DNA from 2 places in the Paenibacillus sp. FSL L8-0708 genome. Region 2 is predicted to be linked to the other one. Evidence: riboswitches for the same ligand, from Rfam matches in the RefSeq annotation. Region 2 holds a riboswitch; the other holds the start of a gene.
What was found. Region 2 has a riboswitch for S-adenosylmethionine ahead of NYE58_RS30355 (methionine ABC transporter ATP-binding protein). Riboswitches for the same ligand answer to the same signal wherever they lie in the genome.
Positions count from the first base shown of each region.

Region 1: it holds a riboswitch for S-adenosylmethionine, as region 2 does, so the genes downstream of both, metA (homoserine O-acetyltransferase MetA) here and NYE58_RS30355 (methionine ABC transporter ATP-binding protein) in region 2, are expected to answer to the same signal.

Region 1 is NZ_JBBPBC010000001.1:2,056,850-2,073,011, reverse strand. Features, by position in the region: gene mqnC (cyclic dehypoxanthinyl futalosine synthase) at 1-718, opposite strand, end outside; gene NYE58_RS09405 (PLP-dependent transferase) at 1,346-2,518, opposite strand; gene metA (homoserine O-acetyltransferase MetA) at 2,555-3,475, opposite strand; SAM riboswitch class I at 3,591-3,719, opposite strand; gene corA (magnesium/cobalt transporter CorA) at 4,117-5,052, shown strand; gene NYE58_RS09390 (HRDC domain-containing protein) at 5,140-6,156, opposite strand; gene NYE58_RS09385 (ROK family protein) at 6,367-7,248, opposite strand; gene NYE58_RS09380 (5'-3' exonuclease) at 7,412-8,311, opposite strand; gene NYE58_RS09375 (arsenate reductase family protein) at 8,372-8,737, opposite strand; gene NYE58_RS09370 (RluA family pseudouridine synthase) at 8,931-9,917, opposite strand; gene NYE58_RS09365 (cob(I)yrinic acid a,c-diamide adenosyltransferase) at 9,919-10,485, opposite strand; gene ltrA (group II intron reverse transcriptase/maturase) at 10,683-11,945, opposite strand; gene NYE58_RS09355 (aspartyl-phosphate phosphatase Spo0E family protein) at 12,554-12,742, opposite strand; gene NYE58_RS09350 (aminotransferase class I/II-fold pyridoxal phosphate-dependent enzyme) at 12,994-14,214, opposite strand; gene NYE58_RS09345 (Lrp/AsnC family transcriptional regulator) at 14,228-14,728, opposite strand; gene NYE58_RS09340 (spore coat protein) at 14,988-15,371, opposite strand; gene NYE58_RS09335 (spore coat protein) at 15,402-15,635, opposite strand; gene NYE58_RS09330 (NAD(P)/FAD-dependent oxidoreductase) at 15,812-16,162, shown strand, end outside.
Region 2 is NZ_JBBPBC010000001.1:6,451,931-6,468,092, forward strand. Features, by position in the region: gene NYE58_RS30275 (YuiB family protein) at 238-534, opposite strand; gene hemQ (hydrogen peroxide-dependent heme synthase) at 908-1,666, shown strand; gene NYE58_RS30285 (hypothetical protein) at 1,734-2,012, opposite strand; gene NYE58_RS30290 (NAD(P)/FAD-dependent oxidoreductase) at 2,014-3,207, opposite strand; gene NYE58_RS30295 (NAD(P)/FAD-dependent oxidoreductase) at 3,539-4,513, shown strand; gene NYE58_RS30300 (sporulation histidine kinase inhibitor Sda) at 4,646-4,789, opposite strand; gene NYE58_RS30305 (YheC/YheD family protein) at 5,105-5,767, opposite strand; gene NYE58_RS30310 (hypothetical protein) at 6,101-6,310, shown strand; gene NYE58_RS30315 (GNAT family N-acetyltransferase) at 6,791-7,243, opposite strand; gene NYE58_RS30320 (HesB/IscA family protein) at 7,351-7,710, opposite strand; gene mqnE (aminofutalosine synthase MqnE) at 8,169-9,275, shown strand; gene NYE58_RS30330 (NAD(P)/FAD-dependent oxidoreductase) at 9,327-10,388, shown strand; gene NYE58_RS30335 (YuzB family protein) at 10,798-11,052, opposite strand; gene NYE58_RS30340 (NifU family protein) at 11,134-11,382, shown strand; gene NYE58_RS30345 (MetQ/NlpA family ABC transporter substrate-binding protein) at 11,541-12,407, opposite strand; gene NYE58_RS30350 (methionine ABC transporter permease) at 12,465-13,094, opposite strand; gene NYE58_RS30355 (methionine ABC transporter ATP-binding protein) at 13,124-14,140, opposite strand; SAM riboswitch class I at 14,243-14,378, opposite strand; gene NYE58_RS30360 (Cthe_2314 family HEPN domain-containing protein) at 14,481-15,215, opposite strand; gene NYE58_RS30365 (COX15/CtaA family protein) at 15,371-16,162, opposite strand, start outside.

The sequences.
Region 1 (16,162 bases), 4.4 Mb from region 2:
ACTCATCCTGAGCCTCACGTACACGTAGTAAGTGCAAAGCTCGTTCTTCCATACTTTCTCCAAGCCCAATCACCATTGTTGCTGTTGTATTCATACCCACTTTATGTGCTGTCTGCATTACATCCATCCACTCGCGCCACGAGCCTTTTAGCCGGCTGATTTTGCGGCGTGTACGGTCATCAAGAATTTCTGCGCCTCCGCCTGGCAAGGAATCCAGACCCGCAGCATGAATTTCACGAACCACTTGTTCCAGTGGTAATCCTGATACTTCTTTCATCTTCATAATCTCCGCAGGAGAGAAGGAGTGCATTGTAATCTCAGGGAAACGTTGCTTAATTCCGCGCAGTATATCTGTATAGTAGCTAAATGGAAGGTTAGGATTAGTTCCACCTTGCATAAGAATTTCTGTACCATTAACAGCAATCGTTTCAGCAATTTTTTGATAAATCGTTTCATCTGGCAGCACATAGCCTTCATCCGAGCCTGGTCTGCGGTAAAAAGCACAAAAACGGCAGTACACATCACATACATTCGTATAGTTAATATTACGGCCAATTACAAATGTGGCTAACGGGTCCGGATGCCAGCGTTCCATAATAGTGTTTGCAGCAGCACCCATTTTCTCAATTTCGTTGCTCTCGAATAGTCGGATGGTATCTTCCAATTGGAGACGGTCACCCCGCAGGGCTTTATCCAAAATAAGATCTATCGTACTCATCGTTCGCATCCTCCTTTTAAACCCTTAGGGATATGGTAGATTCACAAAATCACAAGAAAAATAACGTTGTCGTCCTTTAGAGATAACAACCGTTTCTCGTAGTAACATAAGGATAAAGTACAGTATGTAACTTATACCTTATATTTTAATAAATGAACAGTTCATTTCCTCATCGTATCACAATCTGAACAGCTTGAAAAACTTTTTACTTTCTTAGCAAGATACCATCCAGCAGAAAGAGTCCTTACATTGCTGCCTGCACCCGGTGAATCAAAATTCCTGGAGGCTGCCGGACACAGATGACGTTATTAGTTAGTATTTAGCCTTTGGAGCATAGTTATGGACTCCAGCGACGCTATTCCTTGACAAGAGACTCATGAAGGCAGGTTTTTAGCGCAATAGCTGCTGTGGAGTCCGTTAACATTCCAAATGTGTAATAATGCTGTGTCTAAGGTCAGCTGTGTCCAATAGCAAAAAGTCCAAAAAGAAGAGCTATCCCAGCAGCCAATTCCCGGCTTATGAGACAGCTCTATTTCATCCTGCGTCCAACACCAGCTCTAAATCAACGTTGAGATAGATCCTCGATATTTTCCAGCAATTCGGTGCCGATCTGGGTTGCCGTTACTTTTACTTCGTTTCGATTTCCGCCCGCGCAGCCTCCAAAGCATGACCAAGATCAGCAATTAGATCCTCCGCATGTTCAATGCCAACCGAGAAGCGCAGCAATCGATCATCTACACCCACCGCATTCCGAATTTCCACAGGAATATCGGCATGCGTCTGTACTGCAGGATAGGTCATTAGCGATTCAACCCCGCCGAGGCTCTCCGCGAAGGCAATAAGCCGGATATGACGAAGCAGAGGTTCTACGTATCTGGCATCTTTTAATTTGAAAGAAAAAATTCCGGTATTGCCCGAGGACTGGCGATTCTGGATTTCATATCCCGGATGATCCGGCAGGCCTGGGTGGAACACTTCCGCAATCGCCGGATGCTCTTGTAGATAGCGGGCAATTGCTAGCGCATTACTCTCGTGCCGTTCCATACGCAGGGCCAGTGTCTTCATGCCTCTCATCAGCTGATAACTGTCTGTTGGCCCAAGCACAGCGCCAATAGAGTTATGTAGAATCGCTATTTCAGCGGATAATTCAGCCCCTTTAGATACAATAAGACCAGCAAGAACATCATTGTGTCCGCCCAAATATTTGGTAGCACTATGGACTACAATGTCTGCACCTAATTCCAGAGGACGCTGGAAAAATGGAGTCAGCAGTGTATTGTCTACAATTGTGAGCAGCCCATGATGACGGGCCCAAGTAGCTACGGCCGCAATATCCGTAACCATCATCAAAGGATTCGTTGGCGTTTCAATAAATATCGCCTTCGTATTTGGAAGACGTGAAGCCTCAAGCGCATCCAAATCATTCGTGTCTACATAGGAAGCAGTGATTCCAAACTTGGACATAATTCGTTCCAACAAACGATAGGTCCCGCCGTAAAGATCCAGCGAAACGATCAAGTGATCGCCTTGCCCAAACAGAGTAAATATGGTTTGAATAGCTGCCATCCCAGAACTACAGGCAAAACCTGCATCACCAGACTCCAATTCCGCAGCCGCATTCTCTAGTACGGAACGGGTTGGACTTTTGGTACGGCTATAATCGAAACCTGTGCTCTGCCCAAGCTTCGGGTGACGGAATGCCGTAGCATTATAGATAGGAAAATTAATGGCTCCGGTAGCCGGATCTTCTTGTGAACCTATTTGTGCCAGTCTGCTTTCAATCCTAAGTTTGTCGTCCATGATAAATGCCTCCTAAATTGTAATGTAGCGCTGATCTTAATAAACAATCGGGTCGATATCGTAAGGTGTCTCTTGATATACATAGTAATTGAGCCAATTAGAGAATAATAAGTTGGCATGTGCACGCCACACTGCAGGAGGTGTTCGTTCTGGATCATCTTTAGGGAAATAGTGTTTCGGCAAGGCCATCTCCATGCCCCTCTCCAAATCACGATCATATTCCCATTTCAAGGATAATGGATCGTATTCGGAATGTCCGGTCACAAATATTTGTTTGCCGTCGGTCGTAGCTACTAGATACATACCAGCTTCTTCGGATTCCGCCAGAATCTGCAGATCTGGATTGCTCTCAATATCTTCGCGGGAGACATCGGTATGACGGGAATGCGGTACATGGAATACCTCGTCAAAGCCGCGCAGCAATTTAATGTTATTTTGATTAATCGTATGGGAGAATACTCCAAAACATTTTTCAGGCAAAGCCACTTTACGAACACCAAAATGATGATACAACCCTGCCTGTGCCGCCCAACAGATATGCATGGTCGAGGTCACATTATCCTTGCTCCATTCAAAAATCTCTTTTAGCTCTTCCCAATAGGATACTTCCTCAAACTCCATTTGCTCTACGGGTGCTCCTGTAACAATAAGACCATCCAAACGGCGGTGGCTGATCTCGTCAAAAGTTTTGTAAAAGCTTCTCAAATGCTCAGCAGAAGTATTCTTAGAAGTATGTGAGCGTGGATGCAGCAAGGTAACGTCAACTTGTAGCGGTGAATTTCCTATTAAACGCAGCAATTGAGTCTCCGTCGTTTCTTTAGTCGGCATGAGATTCAGAATAGCAATCCTTAGTGGGCGGATATCCTGATGGAAAGCCAAACTATCATCCATCACAAAAATATTTTCACCGGATAGTATTTCTTTTGCTGGTAAACTGTCGGGAATTTTAATTGGCATTGTCTTTCCACTCCTTAACTGTATTTAGGTTATGTTGTCACATCGCGGCTTTCTGAACAATAAAAAGACCTTTCTCGGAAAACGAGAAAGGTCATATCTACAGTCATATGCGCCTCTCTCATCTGCCAGAAACTTTTGGACGAGGTTAGTCGTCAGCAAAGTTCCGCAAGAATTAGCACCGTGCGTTCACACGCCGGTTGCCGGGTTTCATAGGGCTAGTCCCTCCACCTGCTCTTGATAAGATTTAGCTGTATTCAATTAAATTTCTTTAAAATTTACTTTAAATCATGAACCTCCTTTTCGTCAAGTCCATACAATGCTGAAGTAGCCTCAAAGTAACAATAAATTTGCTTGAAAGAGGCATACTCCGTTGTTATACTAGACAAGTATTTCATACCTGAACGAAAAGAAGAGGTGAGAAGAAGAATGGAAGGCGACCCGAGCTCGCAATTAAGTGTACAGAATGAGCAACCACACAGGATAATCATCAGCTTGCCGGCGGCGGGAGCAGTTCTTCTTCATGCCCTCGAATCGTCATTCGGCCTCTTGTATTGATTGTAACGCCGGCCAAGCTGATTTTTTTCTCTGTGCTTAATTAGCAGTCCCTGGTGAAGACCCGGGGATAGAAGGAGTGGAATCAGATGAAAATCCGGCTGGTGAATGCAGGGGTTTTTACACCTATTGATGAAATTGATGAAACATTGACACCCCCAACAGAAGGGTTCTATTGGATTGATGCAGATGTGGAGGATTTGGAGCTGCTTCAGCCCCTGTTCAACCTGCATGATCTCGCTGTTGAGGATTGCCTTAGTGAAGAGGATCAACGTCCAAAGATCGAAATATACGAAAGTCATTACTTTATTGTTGTAAACAGCATCCGCTTTGATGATGAGGAAATCTTCCTGCGGGCGCTCAATATATTCTTGGGCAGACATTATATTATTACTGTAACGAAACAAAAGATTCACGAGCTACGCGTACTGAAGCCCATGTTATGGGAACAAGAGGTTAGCGAACCCGACCAATTCCTTTACCTGCTTATCGACCTTGTCGTAGATAATTATTTCTCCGTAGGTGACCGAATTGAAGCCCGGATTGAGAAGCTTGAAGAGGATATCCTAATGCATACCAAGAAATCTCATCTGAGTGAGATTATCGGTCTGCGAAGTGAGATCTTATGGTTAAAGAAGATGCTGGGACCTCAGAAAGAGGTTATCAATACCCTGAATAAAAAAGACCTCCGTCTGATTGATGATCAGCTGCAGAAATACTTTAGCGACATTTATGAAAATGCAGTTAAAATATCCGAAACCTTTGAGACGTACCGCGATCTCATGGGCAACTTACGTGAGGCCTACCAATCCAGTATCGCCAACCGCGCCAATGAAATTATGAGAGTATTTACCGCGATTACAACGATATTCATGCCTTTGACCGTAATTACCGGAATCTATGGGATGAACTTTGATCATATGCCGGAATTGCATACGAAATACGGTTATTTTGCCGTTATAGGTCTAATGTTGACGTTAGGCTGTGGGATGCTGTATGTATTCCGCAAGAAAGAATGGCTATGAAAATAAACGGACGAATAGGCAAGACGAAGGCCCTTTAACCCTATGGTGTAAGGAAGCCTTCGTCTTTTTGATATGATAAAAAAGCTACTAGAAACTGGTCGCCATGCCCACTTTAGGAGCTTGCTCCCGCCGGAAACGAATGCGGATCAGCCGCAGACGTTCATAATAGCTATCCAGCCCTTCTGCTGCTGAAAAATCCTCCCCATACACCTTATGCAGCACTGGCTTTAGAAAAAGATCTCCTACCTCTGCATAGGCATTCCATATCGCCTCCTGCTCATTCTGCGGCACATTTTTCAGTTCTACCTCGATCAATTTCTCCACGCAATAACCTTCTCTTTCCAGCTCCTCTACCGTCTCAATCAGTTCGCGACGGTTCACTCCACTGTTCACCTTAAGCTGTTCTAACCCTAACCCATTCTCGATCCCTTGCAGCAGAATTCGCCGTAATCGCAGTCTTTCTAGCTGTTTCTTATATTTGACCTCTTTCTGTTTATAGAGCCAGGATACAAAAGAATCCTCCTCAATTTCTTGGTGTACCCAATTCAAAGGAAAGGAATGTTCCCTTGCAGCCGTAGAGGTTATAGCCAACCAATCCGTGCCATATTGGGCTGCCTTTCCTTCCCCTACACCAGGGATCTGCAGCAGCTCCTCTGGTGTATGCGGCAAGAAAGTGCTTATCAAACGTAACAAACGATTGCTGGCAAGAATGTAAGGGGCTTTCCGTTCACTAGAAGCTCGGCTGCGGCGCCAAGCACATAACTCCTCATAAATAGCTTCGTTCCCATTATATTCACTGTAATATTGCAGCCTTAGCTGCTCCTGATTACGCCCGGTAAGGCCGTCTTCTTCATGAAATACGCCATCAATCAACGGCCGATAGCCATCCCCCATCTTCACCGCCAGCTCATGCCTGTAAACACAAAGCATTTCATTCCATGAACCACCCGCGTACCACAAATGCTCCTGTGTTTCCTCACCGCCTGAAAAATCACGCCAGCCCAGGCTCCACACTCCTTCTTCCTCTCCAATCCATAGCTGAGCGAACACCTCTTGATCCACCCCAGATATTCTGGATAAGCGATTCATAAATACAATTTGCATATTCATCCCTGCCTTTCTAGTCTTCAGCAAGCACTATACCTACCGGTCTGAGCTACTTATTCGCTGATGTGAATCCCACACTGTCAGACTCGGAAAACGCAAAAAAGCACCACTCTCACGATAAACGTGAAAGAGGTGCTCCCTCATTAAATGCTATACTGTTAGATCCTACAATACCATATATTTCCTAACAGTCAATATCTTTTTATACTAGTTCCTTGCCAAAGCTAAAGTTGCCAGTCCAATCGCACCTGCAAGTCCTGCATTATCTCCAAGCTGCGGTGGCACAACATAATTATCGATGTCGGTATTGAGCGCTGGATGCTGAACATAACCCTTCAGCAGCTCCTGCAGCTTGGTACGAATTAGCGGGAACAAGTGGCTTTGCTTCATGACACCACCGCCCATTACGATTTTTTCGGGAGACAGAATCAACACGTAATTCATAAGTGCATGTGCAAGATAATGAGCTTCCATATCCCAAGCTGGATGGTCAACAGGCAACTCGCCTGCTGGTTGTCCCCAGCGTTTGCCAATCCCCGGACCTGCGGCTAACCCTTCAAGGCAATCGCCATGATAAGGGCAGTAGCCCTCAAACGTGTCCTCTGGATGTCTGCGAACTAGAATATGTCCCATCTCTGGATGAGACAATCCATGCACCATCTGACCTCCAACTACTGCTCCCGCTCCAATGCCTGTCCCAACCGTAATATAAAGGCAGCTGTCCAGACCTTTAGCCGCTCCCCATTTACTTTCCGCAAGCGCTGCACCATTCACATCCGTATCAAAACCGATCGGCACGTTAAATTGCTCAGCCATTGTACCTACCAAATTATATTGTCCCCAGTGAGGTTTTGGTGTCGTTGTTATGTAACCATAAGTAGGGCTGTCCAGCACGGGATCAATCGGTCCAAACGATCCAATACCAAAAGCTTCTACATTCTTCCCATTAAAATAGTCGATTACGAGTCCCATCGTTTCTTCCGGTGTTGTTGTCGGAAAGCTAACTCGGTCCAGAATGGTACCGTCCTCATAACCAATTCCGCATACAAACTTCGTTCCGCCTGCTTCAATCGCTCCCAATAACTTCATAGCAACTATCTCCCTTCTCCATTAAGCAATAATCCGCCATCCAGTTTGAAAATAAAAATTAATATAAAATAAAACAATCAACAGCCCTTATTATACGTTGGATGAAGCGCTATCACAATAATAAAACTCCCTTCATGCTTTTTTGCATGAAGGGAGACTCTCCTTAACCCAGATCACCTAACTCAATCTGTACAATTCCCCGTTCGTCCTGCACCTCAGCGATCAAATGCATCAGGCTGCCAAATTCCAGTTCTTGAAATTTACGCGCGGCTGTTTCCCGTTGTAATTGCCATAAAGCTTCCGCCAGCTCACAGACCACAGGCACATCACAACGGATTTCAGCCAGCTCTCTTGATAGATGCAGCATATCAAGGTCGGCTTCAATTTTGGACCGTACACCTTTAGGGAGCAAGTGAAGATTCTCAATTACACCTTCAACTGTACCGTATTCCGTTAACAGCTTCAGCGCGGTTTTCTCACCAATCCCTTTTACACCAGGGTAATTATCACTTGTATCGCCCATAAAGCCCTTCAGGTCAATAACCTGTCTAGGGGTTAGACCTTTATCCTCAAGCAATTCTGCAAGGTCATAAACTTTATAGTTGGAGCGTCCTTTTTTCATAATGACGACCTTAACATTCTCATCAATAAGCTGCAGCATATCATGGTCACCCGTCAGAATGTAAACCTCAGAATTATCGCTGTAACAGGATGCTAGCGTACCAATGCAATCATCTGCTTCATAGCCGGCAAGACCGATGTTTGGCACACCTAGCTCAGCCACTACTTCTTTTACTAGATCAAATTGCGGAATTAATTCCAGCGGAGCTTCGATCCGGTTGGATTTGTATCCATCATATTTCTCGGTACGGAACGTTCCTTTACCCATATCCCAGCAGCATACGACATGAGAAGGCTCAAACGTACTTACTGCATCAAAAAAATACTGCAAAAATCCATATACCGCATTCGTCGGTAAACCTTCTTTTGTCTTGCGAATATATCCTCCATAAGAGGTCGCATAAAAGGCCCGGAACAGCAGAGCCATTCCATCTACAAGCATTACCCGGCCCGTTGTATCTGTTCTCACTTATAAACCTCTCCCTTGATCGTTGTATTGATATTAAACATTAGCCCAAGTATCGGCATATTGGTCTTCTTTGAATCCCACCGTAACTTTAACTCCATCGGTGACAATCGGGCGTTTGACCAGCATCCCGTGGCTTGAGAGCAGCTCTAACTTCTCCTGTTCCGTAAGCTGGGGAAGCTTGTCCTTCAGACCTAATGATTTATATACTTCACCGCTTGTATTAAAAAACTTTTTCAGCTCAAGGCCGCTGTTCGCGAGCAGCTCACGCAGCTCGTCCACCGTAGGTGGCTGCTCTGCGATGTGCTGAAGCTCCAGCTCATGACCTTGTCCCTGCAACCATTTTACTGCGCTGCGGCAGGTGCTGCATTTGGGATATTGAAATACTTTTAATTTGCTCATGCTGTGCTCCTTTAATAATCGGCTAATAATATCGTAACTACGGGGAATGTTTGAACTTCCGGCCGCTGTTGTCTACAGATTTCTTCAATTTTACCGTTAAACACGGTTGAAATCCGCAGACAAAGGCGGTCGCTATCGCTCCTACAGTTCCAATCCTCCCCTTCGCCACTCCATCGCCTGAATTATAATTTTATCACAAATCCGCTGTCGGACCTTGCTCCAATATTTTCTCCAAGGCTGCCATGTCAGGTGGCAACGGGGCTTCGAAAATCATTTCTTGCAAAAGCACAGGGTGCTTGAACGTCAGACGCACTGCGTGCAGTGCCTGACGCGGTATGGAAGCATCGAGTGCTGCAACGGTCTCCAATTGCTCGCTTTGAGTTGAAGTCAATTCTGGTAGATTGTACAGCTCATGACGGTACATGCTGTCCCCAATCAGCGGACAGCCGATTGAGGTCATATGGACCCGAATCTGATGCGTACGCCCACTCTCCAGCTTTAGTTCAACTCTAGAGCCAGCTGAATACACCTGCTTAACCTCATATCGGGTTAGGGAAGGATATCCATCCGGTGTCACGATACGCCGATGTGGCTCCTCAGGATCACGATCGATAGGGCCGTCGATATCGCCGGATAACTCCGCAGGAACCCCGTGAACAAATGCAGCGTAACGCTTATCCACAGTACCGGCGATCATCTGCTCGGAAATATGCTGATGGCTGTAAGGATTTTTGGCGATCACTAACACACCGGAGGTCTCCTGATCCAGACGGTGAACAGGCCGGAAACGGAAGCGTTCATTCTTCTGTGCCCAATAATAAACCACACCATTGGCAAGCGTGTCGGTGTAATGTCCATGTGTGGGATGAACTATAATTCCCGCTGCCTTGTTAACCACTAGCAGATGTTCATCTTCAAATAAAATCTCAAATGGAATCGGCTGCGGCAAAATATCATCCGAAGTCTCCGTTTCCATGCGAATCTGCACGGTATCTCCTGCCTTTACATGCACACTAATGTATACACGTTCACCGTTTAATGTAATGCCTTGCTCCGTCTGCTTCAGGCGAGAGAGCAGCTTGCGTGAGACATCCATCCGTTTGTGCAGGATGGTCTTCAGCAGGAAGTCATCCTCTTCAGGCGGTATGATATAAGTAATGGGTGAATAATAGCTTGTCATATTAGTCTCGGAACACCTTTTTACTGCGGATGTATTCTACATCAGTAATCCCTGACCGTGTATTAGCCGTTCTAGCCAAAGCAAAAAAATAATCCGACAATCGATTGAGATAAATCACCGCTTCTGGGTTAATGTCCGCAGTTCGCCCTAAGGTAACCGCCCGGCGTTCTGCACGACGGCAAACCGTGCGGCATACATGTAGAACCGAAGCCAGCTGACTACCTCCTGGCAGGATAAATTTCTCAAGTGGCGGATTCTCCTCTTGTAGAGTATCTATCCAGCCTTCCAGCCGCTGAGCCATCTCACTTGTCACCATATATTGACCACCATCAGCAAGTCTAACAAATGCTAAATCCGTGCCGCAATCAAACAGCTCATGCTGTATTTCGAGCAATTGCTCGCGGACATCGTCGAAATTATCACTTTCCATCAGGCTTCGTGCTTGCCCTACAAAACAATTCAGCTCATCGATCGTTCCGTAGGCCTCGACGCGGACATCATCCTTGCCGACCCGGCCGCCAATCACTGAGGTCTGACCTGCATCACCCGTACGTGTATAAATCGCCATGGTTTAAGCCTCCTATCCATTCTTAAAAAACATATACTGATAGTTTAAGCTTTCTGCTATAAGGAAGGCAATAAAGATAGCAAATTAAGAGTATAAACAAAAACACCATCATTAGTAAGAGTGCACAATCGAGTAGGAGGGGGCGGCTAGCCCCCGACCTCTCACACCACCGTACGTACCGTTCGATATACGGCGGTTCATGAAATATTCCGTAAGGAGTTGTATCTGTCCAATACACTCTTTAATCCATTGGCTTCCCAATATTGGTTATTCAATGCATGTTGTAGAATTGGACTCCCTGCAATTCGCCAATACCCTTTTCGGGTATTTCCCCACTCATAGGCTTTATCCTTAGGTACCCCTAAGGATATAAGTCTTTTGACTTTGGTTCTAGGGGTCTTCCACTGCTTCCAGAGGCACATTCGTAGCCTTCTTCGTATCCATTTATCCATATCTCGAAAGGTACTTGGGGTATCCGCCAGCGAGAAATAACCGCACCATCCCATGAGGTAGTGGTTTAGTTCCTTGATTCGCTCTTCCATCTTCATCGATCTCTTTCGAGAGGATATCTCCTGTATTCGAACCTTGACTCTCTGTAAGGACTGCTTCGCAATTCTCACCTTTGGTTCTTTGTCCACACTAAAACTAAATCCTAGAAACTTTCGTTTCCAGGGACGGTCTACCGCGCTCTTTACTTGGTTCACCTTCAGCTTTAGCCTCGTCTCGATGAATCGGGTGACCGTTGTCTTGACTCTCTCTCCTGCTCTTAGCGTTTTCACGTAAATATTGCAATCATCCGCATAACGAACGAAGCGGTGCCCACGTTTCTCGAGTTCTTTGTCGAGCTCATCTAGGACAATGTTAGATAATAACGGACTCAGTGGACCGCCTTGCGGGGCACCTTCCGTTGTCGGGGTTACTAACCCGTTCTCCATCACACCTGACTGAAGATATTTGCGGATAAGCAGGAGAACTTTCTTGTCCTCCACTTTCTCCGAAATCTTCATCATCAGTCGGTCATGGTTGACGCGATCAAAGAATTTCTCCAAGTCTAGGTCGACTACGAATCGATATCCTTCTTTCATAAAGGTTCGAGCTTTCCTCACCGCATCATGCCCTCGTCTTTTCGGACGGAATCCATAGCTATGGTCGGAAAACTCTGGATCAAACAATGGAGTTAACACCTGCGCGATTGCTTGTTGAATCATTCGATCTGTCACGGTAGGTATTCCTAGTAACCTAACACCTCCGCCACCGGGTTTCGGGATTTCGACTCGGCGCACGGGGCTCGGTTCATAGGTTCCTTCTTCTATGGCATGCCGCAAGGTCTGCCAGTTTTGTACGATGTGTTCTCGTAAGGATTTTACGGACATCCCATCTACGCCATGACTTCCTTTATTCGCTTCAACACGCTTTAAGGCTTGCAGAAGATTTTCCCGTGATAGCAGTTGCTCCAACATTTTTTTTTAACCTCTCTTTACGTGATTTATACCTTCCATTTGTGCCAAAGATGAACTCCGCCCTGCTGAAGACCCCCACGGGATTCACCGTTTCCTTCTTCAGTCAGGTCCTTTCGGATTTTTTTTTTCTGCATTCATCGCTCATCTTGAACGCCTGGATGTATAAATCCTATTCCATGTTCAGCCCTTCCGCAGCTGTTGCAACAGCTTGCGTACTATGGCGTCTGCTGACTTCTGTGCACTCAGCCTACTCTCACAAGTAGGGTTACGAAGTATACTCGCCTATCACACAGATCTCCCCAGGTAAGAACGCTATCTTCCTCTCCATCTATCTGCTTCATTTACTCTCGTACGCCTTTGGCAGTATGGACTTTGGTTTGTTGTGCAACCTCATCCAGCCTACGTTAGCCTTGTATGAAGTTCGTATTCCTCAGACCGGAGATTTGCCGCTGGCTTCCTTCAGATTCCACCTCGCGGTGGACACCCTTGCCTTAAGCTAATGGCTACTACTGCCTTCGCCATTCGGGACTTCAACCCTATAGATAGCGCCCATGCTGGGCGCACACAAAAAGAGGACCCTAGGGTCCTCTCAAGAGCATTCAGCAGCACTATTTTCCAGCTGGACGCCCCTTCATATACTCATTTATTTTGAGGTCCAATAAACTGCTAATTTCAATCACATTATCCGAAGTGAATGATTTTTCCTGCAGGAAAAGCTGCTCCATCTTGCTGCGGAGTATTCTAATTTCATCTTCCAGAGAGAGTATGCGAGCAGAAGCATCACCCTTGGGGGGTATTTTCCCATTTCCAGAGAAACATTTCCCACCATAGGAAGGTAAGTAATAATCGGCGCTAAGCACAATCATCCCTCCCAAAAGTATTATTGAGCGCGTGCTGCAAAAGAGCATAAAAGTTAAATAAAGCAACTTCAAAGCAACGCCTTAGTTCCAGAGTAAATGAATCCTTTTAAGTTCTATTATAGGGGCTAATTACTCTCAAAGTAAAATAATACCATAGGATTGTATGATCGGCTATAGTTCAATTTTCACTAATCCGTTCTCTCACGTGTAAGCTTTGTGACAAAAGCACCAATGCGTTCTACTGCTTCGTTCAGTTGGGATACTGATGTGGCGTAAGAACAGCGCAAGTAGCCTTCTCCACCTAATCCAAAGACACTTCCAGGCACAGCTGCAACCTTGTATTCAAGCAAAAGCCGCTGAGCAAATTGATCAGAAGTCAGCCCTGTCTTGCGCACGCTTGGAAAAGCGTAGAAGGCGCCCTGCGGCTCATGGCACTCCAGCCCTGCATCGCGTAGGCCCTTGACGATCAACCTCCGCCGTTGGTTATAGGAATCCACCATCCGGTCCTTCTCTTCCATCCCATTGGTCAGCGCTTCAAGTGCAGCCACCTGTCCCATAGAAGGAGCACACATCACAGTATACTGATGAATCTTAAGCATTGCAGCGATAAGATCCGGGTGACCACAAGCATACCCCATCCGCCATCCGGTCATTGCAAAAGCTTTGGAGAAGCCGCTAACCAGAATCGTACGGTCTATCATGCCTGGTAAAGAGGCAAAGCTGACGTGATTAATGCCATAAGACAATTCTGCATAAATCTCATCTGAAATCACTATAAGATCATGTTTCTCTACTACCTTAGCAATCGGCTCCCAATCTTCTCGGGTCATTACACTTCCCGTAGGGTTACTTGGGTAACACAAAATCAGAACCTTGGAGCGCGGAGTGATTTTGGCTTCCAAGCTTTCCGCAGTAAGTTTAAAGTTATTCTCACCAACCGTTTCAATACCTACAGGTATTCCTCCACCAATCGCGGTGATCGGTGAATAAGAGATATAACAAGGCTCAGGAATCAGAATTTCATCCCCCGGTGAAATCAGCGCACGTAGTGCCAAATCGATGGCTTCGCTTCCGCCAACGGTTGCTATAATTTGATTGGCAGGATCATATTCCACAGCAAAACGGCTGTGCAAGTAATTCGCGATCCCTTCCCGCAGTTCAGGCATCCCTGCATTGGATGTATACCCTGTAAACCCTCTTTCCAGCGAATAGACGCAAGCTTCTCTGACATGCCAGGGGGTCTTGAAGTCAGGCTCTCCGACTCCCAAAGAGATGATATCCTTACTGCCTGCAGCCAGATCAAAAAACTTGCGGATACCCGAAGGCTGAATTTGCTGTACCAACGGGGCCAAATAAGAATCCATTGATTTGCTGTCTTCTCCAGTTAGCTGCGATTTATTCGTGATCATATGATTACTTCCTTTATGGAGAGATCATCAGACGGTTGTCTTCCTCATGCTCTTCGAAGATGATCCCGTCCTGTTTGTATTTTTTAAGGGTAAAATTCGTTTTGGTTGAAAGTACTGAATCAATTGGAGACAGCTTCTCAGATACAAAATTGGCCACTTCACGTAAATTCCGGCCTTCCACTTCCACCAGAAGATCATAAGCACCAGACATCAGATAAACTGATTTGACCTGTGGATACAGGTAGATTCGCTCGGCAATCCCTTCAAAACCACGCCCTCGTTCAGGCGTAATCTGCACCTCAATCAGTGCGGTTACCTTCTCATCGTCCACTTTATCCCAGTTTACAACGGCGGCATATTTTACAATGACATGATCTTTCTCCAACTGCTCAATCGCAGTCTTCACATCTTCTTCTTCCGCGCCAAGCAGCGTTGCTAAGAGTGCAGTAGATCTTCTCGCGTCTTCCTTAAGCAGTTCCAGCACTTTCCTCTTAAGCTCGTTCATTTCCTTCATGCCTTCCCTCCGGATAGTTCGCCAATGACGGTACGCTATTAATGCGTCGCCCCGCGAAAAGAGTTTAATACTAATATGACATGAAATGTGCATCTCTGCAAACAAAATAACCCCATAGGAGCTTCCATGAAAGGCAGAGTTTACATAGAACATACACAAAAAAATAGAAAAAACGCCCGTTCTACCGGATTTAACCAGTAAAAACGGGCGTTATCTCCACACACATGAAGTGATTTGCTTCATTCGCCAACCATCATGGTTACATTAAATGGGAAGGCTGATGTTGTCCGTTAGCCGGGATATGAGCATTCTGAGCGTATGCGCCAAATTGCCCGGTTTTTTGTTGAACAAATTGCCCGGTTTGCTGTTGCATTTGCTGTGCGGTTTGAAGCTGCTTGTCCACATCTTGGCGCAATGCTTTTGCAGGTGCAGGATACATATTCAGTTGAGACATATGCGTGTATAAATCACCTTGGAGTTGCAAAGTGTCCATGGTCATAGTGTTAAAAACCCTACGAACGGCTGGACATGCTGATTCTGTAGCAGCTGTAGCATATTCGCGTACGGTCCGCTTCAAATCACACAAAATGGTGTTTAGTAAATCCTCATCCGGCATAAATGCCCCAGTATTTTGCGCGTTCATTAAATAACCTCCTTAGAATTAATATTGCAATTATTGTGGGCTTGTTGGCGCGTATTGTTGATGTTGTTGGATTAACTGAGTGAGCTCAGTCATGTGTTTGGTGTGATTTTGCATATGCTGCATACAAATTTGACGAACTTGTTGATTCTGTGTTGTCGCAGCTGTTGCTGCACATTGCTTAAGAAGCAAGTCCTCATTAGAGATGGAGTCAGCGATATATTCCAATTCCTTACCACTTAGCGCTTGCATTTGCGTTGATTGCATTTGTTGTAGTCCCTCCTTGTAGTTGATTCATACAGGCTTTAGTATGCCGCCTATGCCCGCGATTTATTTGCCGGAAGGCACTAGAGAGTTATGACAGAAATAAGAACATACCGCGAATGAGACGATAAAATGCCGCCAATACTAAATCACGGCACGAATGAAGGAGCGAACAATTCATGAATTTAAATAGTGGAAATACACCTTGGTCAAGCACTTTACAGAACCCTCCAACTTACCCCTCTCTAGAAGGTACTATTCATTGTGATTGCCTGGTTGTAGGCGCCGGAATGGGTGGGGCAATGGCCGCCTATCGCTTGTCCTTAATTGGAGCGGATGCTGTTCTGATCGAAAAAAGACGGGTCGGCAGCGGCAGCTCGCATGCTAACACTGGACTCCTGCAGATTTCCAACGATAAATCGTTAACCTCATGCATGAACACCTTTGGGCAAAAGAACGGTTTGCTCTTTTATCAGTTATGCCAGGCTGGGGTAAGGAACATTCTGGACCTGCCGGACAAGCTCGATATC
Region 2 (16,162 bases):
CGGATACCCCCTTGTTTACACGAATTCATACAGGATTCTATTCTATCACAAATTAACATAGCGAAAATGTAAATAAAATCCCAATTTCGACTCTTTTCGCAATATAATCAACTTCTTCTTACGAATATCTACCTCTATTAAACAAGAAGAAACGGCTTCGCCGTCCTCTAAAGAGGAAGGTATCCCGTTTCTCGCAGAAATATAAGACTGATTCATAACATAGGCTCTTTCAAATCTTTAAAACATCTTGTAACCGCCAAAGCGCAGCTTTTGAATGGTCCATCCACTAAGTATAGCACCTGCAAGACCAGCGACACCTGTAAGATAATCAACAAAGTGGAAACTGGAGAGATGCTCCCAGAGCGACATCGCGTTTCTATCCCAAATAGAATAGATTACGACGGGTAGAATAATAAGTACGAATAGATAAGCGGGAAACCAGGTTGTCTTCATTAGCATGTTAAGAATAAAGCCGATACCAAACATCATCACAAAGAATAAAACGGCTAGGATAAACACTGGAATAAATCCCATCTTACCGTCTCCACCCCTTTCTATAAAGAAGCGCACATCTTTTACAAGCTAGTAGTAAGTTTACTAGAAAAAATGTCACGAAGCAATGAACTTTATTCAAATTCACGCACTAATTCGCACACTTAGAGGATGCCTCCGTTTGCTCTTGGCGGCTTGATTGCGATACAATGCAAGTAGATTAATCAGATCATACATAGCCTATGAAGCAGATGCTTCGTAAGACTAAGTTTATGCTTCAATTGCGAGTTTTACGCGATGTTATTTTGGGCGAGGCTTATGCTTCGTAAAACTAAGCGTTTGCTTTCGAAGCAAGTTTTACGCGATGTTATTTCAACGAGGCTTATGCTTCGTAAAACTTTTAAGGAGTGAGATCATGATCGAAGCCGCTTTGACACTGGAAGGCTGGTATGCACTGCATGACTTCCGCTCTCTGAACTGGACCGCTTGGACGGCAGCAGATGATGAAGAACGTGCCGTTGCCCTGGAAGAACTACATGCTTTTATGCAGGAATGGAGCCCTGTTGAGGAAGCTAAAGAAGGCAGCACCGCAGTATACTCCATAGTGGGCCAAAAGGCCGATTTTGTAATGATGTTTTTGCGCGAAAACCTAGAAGCTTTGAACCAACTTGAGACCGCCTTTAACAAAATCGCTTTTGCTCAATATACAACCAAAGCTTATTCATATGTAAGTATTGTTGAATTAAGCAACTACGCTGCTGGTGGCAGTGGCAGCGACGGCAGCGACCCTATGCAGAATCCGCATGTTGCCGCACGTCTAAAGCCTATTTTACCGCAAGCGAAACACATCTGTTTCTATCCTATGAACAAAAAACGCGAGCTTGCCGATAACTGGTACATGCTTGATATGGACAAACGCCGGGAGCTCATGGCTTCACACGGGTTAATTGGACGTTCATATGCAGGTAAAGTGAAGCAAATTATTACCGGCTCCGTCGGTTTTGATGACTGGGAATGGGGCGTGACTCTGTTCGCTGAAGATGCACTGCAATTCAAAAAGCTGGTATACGAAATGCGTTTTGACGAAGTAAGTGCCCGCTACGGCGAATTCGGACCTTTTTATGTCGGCAATCTGCTGACTGAAGAATCTTTTGAAGAAATGCTCAAGCTGTAACAACAAAAAAAGGGTGTGTCTCCAGTTCGCATGGAGACACACCCTTTTTAACTGCCATATTATTAGATTAAGACACCGAAGTTCCTGGATCCTCGTCTTCGTTATCCTCATCATCTTCACGTAAACTTTCCAGATATTCAGCCGTGGCCCGATCCCGAGCGCGCCCTTTATCCTTCAGGCGTTCGATACCAGGGAGAATGAGCAGATCAATTTCCTTCTGAACGATATAAGCCAGATCATACTGGTTCTGATCCTCCAGATAAGATCCAACCTCTATCAGTCCGTTATAACGGTCCAATTCTTCACGAGTCAGCAGTCCGCGTACCTGTACGCTGCAATGGCGCATCTTATAAGAATCTTCCTTTTTTCAGAACCAGCGGAATTCCGCCGATAATGAACAAGTAGCGCATATCTACAACTTTTTTCAACTGAGCTGCAGTCCAGCCCTTGTAAGTTTTGCTGCCTACTACAGCGATTCCTTGGCCTTTGCCTAGGGAAGCTACGGTTCCTTTATTGCTGAATGCGAATTTCTTCGGCTGTTGATTGCGGATTGCCGCCACCAAATTATGCGCACAGCATTCACCCTGCTGCATAGCAATTTGAGCGGTTGGCGGGTAAGGGCGTCCTTCCGGATTAATCATAAGGGAGCCATCACCAATAATGAAGATATTCTCTTGGCCCGGTGCACGTAGATATTCATCTACCTTCACGCGCCCACGCATAGCTTCAAATCCGGCAGCCTCAATAAGACGATTGCCACGGATTCCGCCTGTCCAAATAATTGTGGAGGCTTTGATTTCTTCGCCTGATGCCAGAATTACCCCGTTTGGCAGACACTCCTTGATCGCAACACCCATCTTGAAGGTAACTCCCTTTTTGGTGAGCAAGTCCATCGCATACTCGACAAGCTCAGGAGCAAAACCAGGCAGTGCTGTCGGAGCAGCCTCTACGTTATATATATTAACCATACTTGGATCAACGTCATATTCTTTACACAGTCCAGGGATACGGTCAGCTAATTCAGCTACAAATTCGATACCGCTAAAGCCGGCACCACCGACAACAAAATTAATATGCTCCTGAGCATTGTTCTCGTTCTTGTACTTAGCGAATTGATATTCAATATGCTCGCGAATTAAACGAACGGAATTGATGCTCCGGATTGTCAGTGCGTATTTATCAAGTCCAGGAATACCAAATGTTTCAGGCTCTCCACCTAAAGCAATGACAAGATAATCGTACGATAGGGTACCATCCTCCAAAATAATCTTTTTCTGCTGAGTACGAATTTCCTGAACAGATGACTTCACGAGGTCGATCTTGAATTCATCGATTAGTTTCGAAATGGACACCCGAGTGTGTTCAATACTGTCCGTACCCGCCGCAGGCATATGTAGATGGGTAGTAAAATAGTGGTACTCGTGACGGTTTACAAGCGTGACATCCGCTTCATTATAATTCAAAGCCTTCTGCAAGCGCTGTGCGGTCAAAATACCCCCATAGCCCGCGCCTAAGATAACGATTTTGGGAATACTACTCATGTTCCGGCTCCTTCCAAGAGGTAAATCTGTCTTTGTATTTTTTATTGAAACAATGTACGGTCCTTTTTGTGAATTTATACACTTATATTTAGAAGAAATTCCAATCAAACTTGAAGCATTTCTAAATTGACCATATCCATTGTAAACCTTAGTGTAGCATTAATCAAACATTAAAATACTAAAAAACGTCACACTTTTATTGACTTCTAAAGTCTTTCTTTGCAGGTATGTGTCACAATGATTATAATAAGTAGGTACACAAGTATGGCAAAATGAATATATCAACTCGGAGGTGTAATATCCCGTGACCCAAGAGCAATCCAGCGTTCCTATGAGCGACCTTTTAATCATAGGTGGCGGGCCAGCTGGCATGTTTGCCGCATTTTACGGCGGAATGCGTCAGGCATCAGTAACCCTTATTGAAAGTATGCCCCAATTGGGGGGACAACTTGCTGCCCTTTATCCAGAAAAATACATTTATGATGTGGCAGGTTTTCCAAAAATAACAGCACAAGAATTGGTCGACAACCTGTCTCGGCAAATGGATATGTTCCAATCCAATATCCGGCTGGAGGAGAAAGTGATTTCTGTTCAAAAACGGGACGAACGTCATTTTGTGGTTACAACCGATGTAGCCGAATACCACAGTAAGGCGATCATCATTACAGCTGGTGTAGGTGCATTTGAACCTCGTCGTTTGGAATTACCCAACGCTGGACGTTTTGAAAAAGCAAACCTCCATTATTTTGTAAATGATCTAAATGCCTTTAAAGATAAAAAAGTTCTGATCAGCGGTGGCGGTGACTCTGCAGTTGACTGGGCGCTCATGCTGGAACCCATCGCTGAACAGGTAACCCTGATTCACCGCCGGGATAAATTCCGTGCGCATGAACATAGCGTTGAGAACCTGATGGCTTCCAAGGTTAACGTAGTTACCCCTACTGAAATTACAGAGCTGCATGGTGATGAGTTCATTACCAAGGTTACATTGTCAAATATCAAGACCAAAGAAACTCAAGAAATTGAAGTGGACAGCGTTATTGTTAACTTCGGATTCATCTCTTCCCTAGGTCCTATTGCCGAATGGGGTATTGATATTGAGGGGAACTCCATTGTTGTTGACTCGCGTATGGAAACAAGCATTCCAGGCATTTTTGCTGCCGGCGATATCACAACTTATCCTGGTAAGCTGAAGCTGATTGCTGTAGGATTTGGCGAAGCTCCAACGGCTGTGAATAATGCTAAGGTGTACATTGATCCAGAAGCGAAGCTATCACCGGGTCACAGCAGTAATATGAAACTCTAAATCTATTAACACAATAAAAAAGGGTATTCTTACAGACCTGTTAATAACAGCCTGTGAGGATACCCTTTTATGTTTGTTTGTGCCTCGCGGTTTTATATATGTAGCCTGCTACAAAGTTATCCTTTGCGCTTTTTAATGAAGAACCGCATGTACTGGAGAGTGTAAGTTTCGTTTGCGAATTTCAACGAGTAGAAGAGCGATGAAATCATGCTCTAGTTGCAGCTCTATTGCTCTATGGTAAGAGTCAAGCAGCATCTCATCCGACAATTCAACCATAAACTTCATCTACCTTTCCTTTATTTGGATCTGAATCTATCATATCAAACTATCATTTTTCGAACAAGCGTTCGCGTTATCCACAAGTACATGTGGAAATCCTGTGTATAAAATGTGTGTAAGCGTTATAAAGGTACTAGCTACACAGTGGACTATGGGGATAATAGTTATACACAGGATTGAACCACTTGTATACAGCTAAAAATATATTTTTATTGTAAATAAATTACAATGTTATTTACCCCAAAAGAACGCAACTAAACGCAATTTTATCTTACTACTCTATTATCGTCAATTCTTAAAATAATTGTTAATTTATTGAGGTCTTGTATTAACCTCCAAAATCCATATTTTCCCCGAATAATCTACAGCATAATCAAAGCCCAGCTCACCTATTCCCGGAAAATGCCGTTCCATAATTCCGATACATACATGGGTTAGTCTCCGCATTTCTGCTTTCTTCGCTGAAGCTTTAATCCGCGGCAACGATCTACGAAGTCCTTCACGACATGATAGCATCGTTCCCCCTTTACAAAGATTGGTTACGAACAGACCTGGCCGAGCCAATCTCCCTACCATGGAGCGAAATTCCCAAACCTCACCATTCTTAACTACTTTGACCCGATAATCAATAGGCCGTCCACCGATTCTTGCAAGGGAAATCCCTTGTTGAATCAAATATCTGCGTCTTGCCTTCACAGTATTAAGCGCACGTCTCATGGTTCCAAAATCCTTGTAAATTCGAGTTCTGTCCATATAGGTGAATCCATAACCGCGACTATCCCGAAAAACTTTGATTACACCGTAACCTCCGCCACCCACAATAGGTTTAATGACAACATTTCCATATCTACGAAGCATTGCCAGGAGCGTTTCTGCCCTGTACCCCCTCGTCATTGGGATATAGGGTGCAACCCGAGCGTCGGTCAGCAACGCTTCTGTCTTCAGCCACTTACTGGCCAATTGTCTTCCTGCCATCGTCCTTTCCCTCCCTTCACAATCCAGCCTACCCTATACATTACTCAGAGAAGGTCTCGCCCTCTTGTATGATTGTCCGTGTAAGATGCCGCTCTTAGCAAAAAGGGCTTAGTGTTTAGCACAGCATCAGTCGACAGCGACAGGGTACAACCGCGGATTTTGTAGATTCAGTTCTCAATAAATTCGACATCAATATCTTAATGGATGAGTTCACTATAACTAGAATAATCTTCAAAATCGTTGTATTATTAATAGCGGTTACATTTTCAATTTCTACTATTATAGTGAGTACTAACAGAATCACTAAAAAGCACAGCGCGGGGAGGGCTCAGAATGGCACAGTTTTTTGAGGTTTTATATTGGGTAGCTATGCTTGGGATGTCCATTGTATTGGCTGGAACGACTATACTGATCTGCGCCATTGGCTTTAAATTTATTAAAGACAAACGCAGAGCACTGGGTACGGGCTGTATCGCCTTCTCCCTTGGAGCTGCAGCGCTCATCGTATTTATGATTAATTACAAGTTTATTATTCCAGCCTAATGTACGCAGGGGACTGCCTATAAACAGCTTACTTCTATGCACAGACGGTCCGACCCTCGCAAAAAAAACACAGAGCAGCGATTCTCCAGTTATGTGGAGAATCGCTGCTCTGTGTTTTTAAACAATAGCTATCTGCTTCAACAGTGTCGTTAACCATGAGCATTTCGGACCCAGATGACGTTATTTGCAGATTTTCAACCTTTGAGGCGTGGTTTCGGACTCCAGTGACACTATCGCTTAGAAAGAGTTTCATATTTACTGATTTTCATAGCAATAGCGGCAATGCGGTCCGTCGGCACCACAAATATGGGAAAATGTGGCATTTATGGTCATCTGTGTCCGATACATGGCTTGCGATACATGGTTAGCGATATATCGTTCGTGATACATGGTTAGCGATTTATCGTTTGCTTCCTATGTAAAAGAATAAAGAGCTACCCCAGCGGTCATTAAATGGCTTCTGAGAAACTCCCCTATTACTCATAAATCCAGCGACAGGCGTATCATATCTATGACTTGAATCCCATTTTCAAAGATTTCTTCACTGTAATGCCTAATAAAAAAATCTCTATCAATGCCGGTGATTCTGAATCCACATTTCTGATAAAGTGCCAATTGTCCAACACTCGAATTACCTGTGCCAATTTCAATGGTTTTTGCTCCAAGCAGCTTGGCATTCTGAATCGCATGGTTCAGCAGCTGTTTTCCTATACCTTGCCCGTGTTTATTTTCGTCGACGGCGATATTAACAATCTCTACAGTCTCCGGTCTTGTCTGCAGCACAACGTAGACTCCGATGATGCTGTTATCCACCTCAGCCACACAACATAACCCTCTTTGTAAATATCCGTTAACTAAGCTCTCCGAAGGATCTGCTAATAGAAGTAATTCTAATGGAGGCTGTTCACCAGCTTTTAATTTTCTGATTTCCATTTCCATTTCCGAACTCCTTGTGATGATTTTTGTCATTGAGAATAAAAAAAACTCCAAGCCTGTGTTGTTAGAATCCAACACGGGGCTTGGAGCCGTGATTGCTGTGATTAGCAAGGCTCTTCGTTCGGTTTTCCTGCATCCGTAGCTGTACGGAAGCTTGAGCCACAGCCACAGGTTGCAGTAGCGTTCGGGTTATTAATGGTGAAACCACCCGTCATGCCGGATTCTTCAAAGTCGATTTCGAGACCGTCCAGGTAACGAAGGTTCTCCTTCTCCACAACCACTTTCATGTCTTGAATGTCCATATATACGTCCTGATCGGTTTCATTATCATCAAAGCCCATAGCGTACGAGAATCCACTGCAACCGCCGGGCGTTACTCCAATACGGAGGAACATGTTCGGTACTTCTTGTTCAGCAAGCATCGCCTTTAATTGTTCTGCTGCCTTTTCACTAATATTAATCATGATCTCATCCTCCTACAAATTCGTCTCCCTTCATAAGCGGAAACTTATGTTTAAGGGACCTTCCGGCCAAAAGTTATTTCATAAAAATATAAGATAGTATAAGTGTTGCACCTATTCTTTATGTCTTATATTTCTCGCTTAAACGCTTATCAACTTTATAAGGATGCCAATGACGTTTATGCTTGATAAATTCAGTATAACCGACTATTCCGTTACCCTCAAGTCACAACTGTCTTAGGCATAACCCTTCACAGCAAAAAACACCATCAATATCAAGCTGTTGATACCCTTAGGAGAGTAGGTTTATAATAGGGAAGGCACTCTAAGTAAAAATTCGGAAATTTGTCACGGAGGCAAGCTCGCCTCTTTCTTTTTTAGAATGAACAGCTACCACTTGGGTACGTCTGGAATTTATCTTCGAGCAATCTGCTCGTAAACTTTCAGGAGGAAATCATAATATGTCTACTCTTTTTACCCCCCACACGGATGCCCGAATGGCGAACATTATTGATAAGGTTCGCAGCGGCGAAAGATTGAATTTGGAAGATGGCGTTTATTTATATCAAAGCAACGATTTACTTACCATTGGCCAGCTAGCGAATGAAGTCAATATCGCCAAGAATCACAACCGGGTATATTTTATCGAAAACATGAGTCTATATTTCACCAATGTTTGCGAATCGCACTGTGCATTCTGCAATTTCCGCAAAGATGATGGAGAAGAGGGAGCCTATACCCTATCCGGTCAGGAAATGGTGCAATATGTCGAACAGCATATCCACCCAGGCGTACGCGAATTCCACATTGTTGGTGGCCATAACGACAAGGTTCCCTTCCAATATTATGTGGATTCTTTAAAAGCTTTGAACGAACGTTTCCCTGAGGTTACCTTAAAAGCCTACACTGCGGCTGAAATTGATTTTTTCACCCGTATTAGCGGTTTGAGTATTCGTGAGGTACTGGAACAATTGCGTGCTGCTGGACTTAAAACACTCACCGGTGGTGGCGCAGAGATATTATCCGACCAATATCGTAAAAAAATGCGTGTAGACAAAGCTAATGTGGAAGAATATCTGGAAGTCCATCGGACAGCACATCAGCTTGGGATGAAGACCCATACCACTATGCTGTACGGCTCCATTGAATCTCATGAAGACCGTATCCGCCATATGATGCAAATCCGTGATTTGCAGGACGAAACCAATGGCTTTATGGTATTCATTCCATTGTCCATGCAGCCTAAGAATAAAAACGCTGGCATCATGCGCCGCAACTCTGCTTATGAGGATCTGAAGACCATTGCGATCAGCAGATTGATGTTGGACAATTTCGATCACATCAAAGCGTACTTCATTAACATTGGCCCTCAGCTTACTCAAGTCGCGCTGAACTTCGGTGCATCAGATGTGCATGGCACAATTCTAAAAGAACGTATCAGCCACGCGGCTGGCGCCTTAACACCGGAAGGTCTGACTCGCGACGAATTGATCTGGCTAGTGAAAGGTGCTGGACGAATTCCTGTCGAACGTGACACTTTCTATAATGAAGTTAAGGTATACGAATAAGAAGACTACCTGAGATTTGTTATCCCATATTGGAAAGGAAGTTCGGTCAGCATGAGAACAATACTCGTTCTTGGCGGTGGCTACGGCGGCCTAGCCTTAATTCAAGAATTACTCAATAATCATCTTCCTCATGATGTTGAAATTATCTTAATTGACCGAATGCCTTATCAAGGAATCAAAACGGAATATTATGCGCTCGCCGCAGGTACCGTAACTGATTATCACCTGCGCATTCATTTTCCGGTTCACCCCCGGCTTACTGTCCGGTACGGTGAAGTGAGTTCCATTGATTTGGAGAGCAAAATAGTCAGTATGGAGTCCGGTGAGATTGTATCTTATGATCTCCTAGCCATTGCTCTTGGATGTACCGACAATTACCACAACATCCCTGGTGCTGATCAATATACCTGCAGCATCCAGACCTTTGCTGGTACTCGGGAAACCTACCGCCGTTTAAATGATGTGAAGCCTTACGGAACGATAAACATCGTAGGTGGAGGATTGAGCGGTGTTGAATTAGCCGCAGAGCTTCGGGAAAGCCGTCCAGACCTTAACATCGCTATTCTGGATCGCGGTGAACGTGTTTTGTCTGCCTTTCCGGCAAAGCTGTCACAGTACGTAGAGGAATGGTTTCATCACCATCAGGTGCAAACGCTGGGACGAATCTCTGTATCTCATGTAGAGAAGGATTCGATTTTTAACGGTACCGAGGAAATCCTTTCAGATGTGACAGTATGGACCGCAGGGATTCAACCTGTAAAAGTAGTTCAAGATTTGAATGTGTCGAAGGACCGCGGTGGACGGATTATGCTGGATGAGTATTATCGTATACCGGATTATCCGGAGGTATATGTGATTGGCGACTGTGCCAGTCTGCCATTCGCACCAAGCGCACAAGCCGCTGGAGCACAGGGTGAGCAGGTAGCTCAGGTTATCCAAGCGACCTGGCGCAGTGAGACTCCCAAGCTTCATCCTATTCGCCTGAAGGGTACTTTAGGGTCACTAGGAAAAAAAGCAGGATTCGGACTTATGGGACAACGCTCCGTCAAAGGACGGGTTCCCCGCATCCTCAAGAGCGGAGTGCTCTGGATGTCGAAACGCACTTTAGGATAAGCCTATGATGGTTCATAATTATTAAAGGAAGCTACTCTCAGATAAACACGAGAGTAGCTTCCTTACGTTATTGGTGCGTATACCCTTCGGACTCAGATGACCTTATTCGCAAATTTTCAGCCTTTGAAGGAGAGTTTCGGACTCCAGTGAAGTTATTGCTTATAATGAGGTTCATTTATGCTGTTTTTCAGGTGAATAGTGACTATGGGGTCCGATAGCAATCCAAATGTAGGAAAACACTCAATATAAGGTCGCCTGAGTCCGGTGGCACCTTCACGGTAGCCCCTGCACTCTCCAATATGTTGCCTAATCGATCAAATTGGTGGATTTTGTTCAAGTAAGGTTCCAAAAAGAGGGAGCACTCCATAATTTAGATTATGGAGTGCTCCCTCTTTTTTTCTCGAGAAATTTAGTCAAGATCTATATTAAACCAAGCCTCAAGCTCTTTGATCTTGGCCTCAATTTTCTCTTCTAGCTCTGCAACAGTGTCTGCTGCAATAATGTCACCTTCAACCATGGCGAAAGGCATTAAATAACACTCTCCACAATTGTTCAGACATCCGTATTCAATGACATCATAATCTGGATTTTCCTCCAGCTTATGCATTAGCTTGTCTGTTCCGTGACCCATGTTACTGGAACAAAATTCAATAATTGGTCTCATGATGATCTCCCTATTCCGCCTAACCATTTTATTTTTTAACTTTTTGTACTATAATGAACTTACGAAAGGAGTGATTGAGAAATGAGTGAGAATGCACAAAGCACCGAAATGTATGATGAAGTACTAGAAGTGCTGGATAAGCTTCGTCCGTTCCTGCAGCGCGATGGCGGTGACGTAGAACTGGTCGATGTGGAAGACGGCATCGTTAAGTTGAAACTTATGGGTGCCTGCGGCAGCTGCCCAAGCTCCACGATCACCTTGAAAGCCGGGATTGAACGCGCCCTCCTTGAAGAAGTAGAAGGCGTTGAAGAAGTAGTTCAAGTATTCTAAATCCCGTTCAATAACCCTCCCGATTCTCCTGTATAGGAGATCGGGATTTTCTTATTATAGAGGATTTAACATTCTCTCACAACCTTAGAACATAAAACCCGCAAGCCAACTTGGCTGCGGGTTCTTGTTATGACTATAGACGAATTTAGCTTCATTCCTTAAAACGCTGGAATGATCGCACCTTCGTACTTTTCTTCAATGAAAGCTTTAGCTTCTGGAGAATTCAGGGCAGCAACCAGCTTTTTGATGGCTTCGGAATCTTTATTGTCTTGACGGGTTACCAAAATGTTAGCATAAGGGGAATCTACACCCTCGATGAACAATGCATCTTTAGTTGGCACAAGACCAGCGTCTAGTGCAAAGTTCGTGTTGATCAAAGCAAGGTCTACCTCATCCAGTTGACGTGGGAGCATAGCAGCTTCCAACTCAATGATGTCGAGATTTTTCTTGTTTTCAGTGATATCTGCTTTTGTTGCAGCAATGTTTGTATCATCTTTCAAGGTAATCAGACCATTTTTTGCAAGTAGGATTAGTGCACGGCCACCGTTAGTAGCATCGTTCGGAATGGCAACTTTTGCACCATCAGCCAACTCATCGATTGATTTGATTTTTTTGGAATAAGCTCCAAAAGGTTCAACGTGAACGGATGCAACAGAGACCAGGTCGGTTTTATTATTTTTGTTTTGGTCATCCAGATACGGTTGGTGTTGGAAAAAGTTAGCGTCTAACTCCTTCTCATCAAGCTGCACGTTAGGTTGAATATAGTCAGTGAATTCTTTGATTTCAAGTGTAATTCCATCTTTTTCAAGCAATGGAGCAATAGCCTTCAAAATTTCAGCATGAGGAACAGGTGAGGCACCAATAACCAATTTCACTGGATCTTTAGTAGGTTCACTTGTTGCTTCTGCGTTTGGTGCTGTTGTAGCAGCCGAGCTCCCAGCATTATTAGATGCATTGTTGTTACCGCAAGCCGCAAGCACCGCAACCAGTGTCAGGCTAAAAAATGTAAGTAGTACTTTTTTCATTGTAAATCCCCCTCTAATCTATATTTTGTATTGAATAAGGATATATATGGATGTACCTTATTTCCGTGTGTAATGTTTTACGAGTCGGTCACCGGCCATTTGTAGCAATTGCACCAGTACGACAATAAATACTATAGAAACAATCATAATCTCCGTCTCATAGCGGTGGTAGCCGTAACGAATCGCCAAGTCACCTAATCCGCCGCCCCCAACCATTCCAGCCATTGCTGTATAGGAGACCAGTGTAACCAGTGTGATCGTAACTCCAGCGAGCAGACCTGGACGAGCTTCTGGCAAAAGAACACGCATAACGATTTGGTTCGTCGATGCTCCCATACCTTGTGCGGCTTCGATGACTCCGCGGTCTACCTCTCTTAACGACGTCTCTACCAAGCGGGCAAAAAACGGAGCTGCACCAATCACCAGAGGTGGAATCGTACCGAGTACACCAATGGAGGTTCCAACAACGGCTTTGCTGAAAGGAATTAGAGCCACCATCAAAATGATAAAGGGTACGGAACGTAGAATATTTACAAGTAATGATAAGACCGAGTAAGTTACTCTGATTACTATACTATTCGATTTCCCCCATAAATACAATAGAATTCCGAGTGGTAAACCAAGAATAATTGTGAACAATCCGGAAAAAAATATCATTTTTATAGTAGCAACCGTAGCATCCATCATTTCTTGCCAATTTAGATCTGCAAAATTCATTACGAAATCACCTCCACATCAAGGCCTTGAGCAATTAGCCTGGAGATCGTTACAGCAATCGCCTCAGCTGGCCCTTCGAACCGCACAATCATCTGTCCATAAGGCACATCTTTAATCGTTGAAATGGTACCATGTAAGATTGCAAAGCTTACACCCGTATCACGCACGACATCGGATAGTGCCGAGCCGTAAGTTTTTTCTCCGAAAAAAGTAATTTTGACAGCTTGAGAGTTATCCCCGGCAGCAGCATCAAGCGCCACTCGAAGAGGTCCTTCATTCTGTGTCTCACTGCGGATGAAATCGCGTGTAACCTCATGCTGCGGCTTGAGAAATACCTCTGTAACTTTGCCTTGCTCAACAATCCCACCACCATGAATGACCGCGACACGGTCGCAGATGCTCTGGATTACATGCATTTCATGTGTGATCAGCACAATGGTCAAATGGAATCTTTTATTAATATCGAGCAGCAGCTTAAGAATGGAGTCCGTTGTCTGGGGATCGAGCGCAGAAGTGGCCTCGTCACACAGCAGCACATCAGGGTCACTGGCTAGTGCCCGGGCGATGCCGACCCGCTGCTTTTGTCCTCCAGATAACTGAGAAGGAAACTTATCTTTATGTTCTTCAAGCCCAACTAGAGCGAGCAGGTCTTTGACTTTTGTATCAATAGCTGTTCTAGATGTACCTGCAAGGCGCAGTGGAAAGGCAATATTATCGTATACGGTCGCCGAAGACAGCAAATTGAAATGTTGAAAAATCATCCCAATCTTGCGCCGCTGTTCCTGCAGCTGACCTTGGTTAAGACTGGTTAGCTCAACACCGTCTACCCAGACCTCTCCTTCTGTCGGACGTTCCAACAGATTAATGCAACGGATCAATGTACTTTTCCCGGCTCCAGAGTGGCCGATGACTCCGAATATTTCACCTTTCTCGATGGACAGATTCAATCCAGAAAGTGCTGTTGCCGCATTACTCCCTTTTCCATAAATCTTTGTTATCCCTTTTAGATTAATCAACTCTCGTCGCCCCCCCTTTATACTTCACTTATTCTATACAAAAAAACCTCTAACGATCGATGCAGATCGCAAGAGGCTCTGTGGGTTTATTAAGACAATGCCTTCTCATCTGCCAACGACCGCAACCTGCGCCATTGTAGGAATTAGCACCATGACATTTGTACAACGCTTCCCGCGCTGGATACAAATCGGTTGCCGGGCTTCATCGGGCCTATCCCTCCGCCGCTCTCGATAAGATAAAGTTATGAAATTATATTTTTTCTGAAATCGTACATACTTTAATGCAAGCATAAGTATAGTGAGTTTATCTATTTTTGTCAAAAGGAAATATATTGAACGATTACGATTTTATGCTCTTTGCCTTGCTTATTTCCTTACGCAGCTGTTCATTGCTGTAGCTGAATGCCGCGATTAATGTCTTACAGTTCATTTCGAGCGATTGTTTTAAATCCTCAAGATGGCTATCCAAATCCTCGAGCTGAATTTTGTCATGCAGACCTTGGTGCCGCTGCCACAAATCATCCTGCATTTCGGAATTCATATAATGAATTTCAGCATTTCTGCGCTTGCGTAAATTCTCCAATGGATCGCGGTAGGAGTTCTTAATCTCTTCCAGTTGATCCGCTAATGCAGGATGCACATTCAATAATTGAAGCTGACGCAGCACTGTAAAATAAGAAAAGTGCGTTTTTAATTTGGATGTTTTGAGATCATAAAAATGATTCAGTACCGTCCCAAGCTTGTCCAGAAGAGAGAAAACCCGGATAAAGCCATCTTTATAAAAATAAACATAACGTGCATAATCGCCCTGTTCCACCGGTGTCATATCATCCATATAACCCGCAATCACTAATTTCCGGTAAAAAGCGGCTGCGAACCAACTTTGCTCCAGTTCATCCAGAGAGGAAATCAGCCCACGTGTCCAAATCTCCAGCTTGCGGTATTCATGGTCATTATCCTCATGGGCACTCATTTCCTTGCGCAGCAATGCTGCAAAAGTGGCCATATTCTCCATCGCATCAGCCAACACACCGCTGTTCTTTCGAGGCGGCTCTCCAAGTAATACCCGCAGCATATCCCAGTCCTCCTAAAGTTTTGTTCAGCGTCTGCTTCCATGGACTGCTTCGTACAAAACTCGCGACGTAAGCATCGGCCAATCAGCTCCACGATATACCGATTTCCACTTTATTATTCCGCGGGTGAAGCGCCTCTATCCACGGAGGGAATGTTCTACCAAGGCGGTGGAATCATTGGGTTCGTTACATTTTTTCCAGACACGACACTACTCGCGCGATTTAGCTGCCAGACTCTTACACTCATATAACATAAGACACCAAACAAACTGGCAATCAGCAAAATATGAGCCAAAGCGGCAAATATGTACAGCCTTTCATTATCTAGAGTGTAAACCACAGCCGCCCCACTAAATACCTGCATCAAGCATAACAGTACTGCAGCTATACCTAGCGCTCTAAGCTCTGGATAATCCTTATGTTTCCAAAATGCCAAATGCCCGAGCAGCGCAGTAAGCATGAATAAGATTAAAGCCGCAATCCGATGCGTAAAAACAACACCTACTCCTCCGGAAAGCTCCGGAACCCATTCTCCATTACAAAGCGGCCAACCCGAACACCCGCCTTGTGAATCCGTATGACTTACAAAGGCTCCAATATACACGACAATATAAGAATAGATGGCAGTAAAACAGGTTAAATTGCGAAAAGCCTTACTTACGGGCTTCTTTTGAGCCTCCAGCTTATGATCATATTCGCGTGCTTCATGCCATCTCTTGGTTCCAAGAGCCAACATCATAGCGCTCGAAAAGGCGATCAAAGAAAAACCCATATGCAGCGCCATTACAGCGGCGGATTGGGATTTAATTACTGCAAGCGCTCCCATACCACCTTGAACGATGACGAATAATAAAGTCATAAATGCATATCCCAGCAAATCGCGCCGAGTACGGGCATAACGCCAAAAAGCAAACATCGAGGCAAGTGAGAATAACCCTGCCAAACCGCT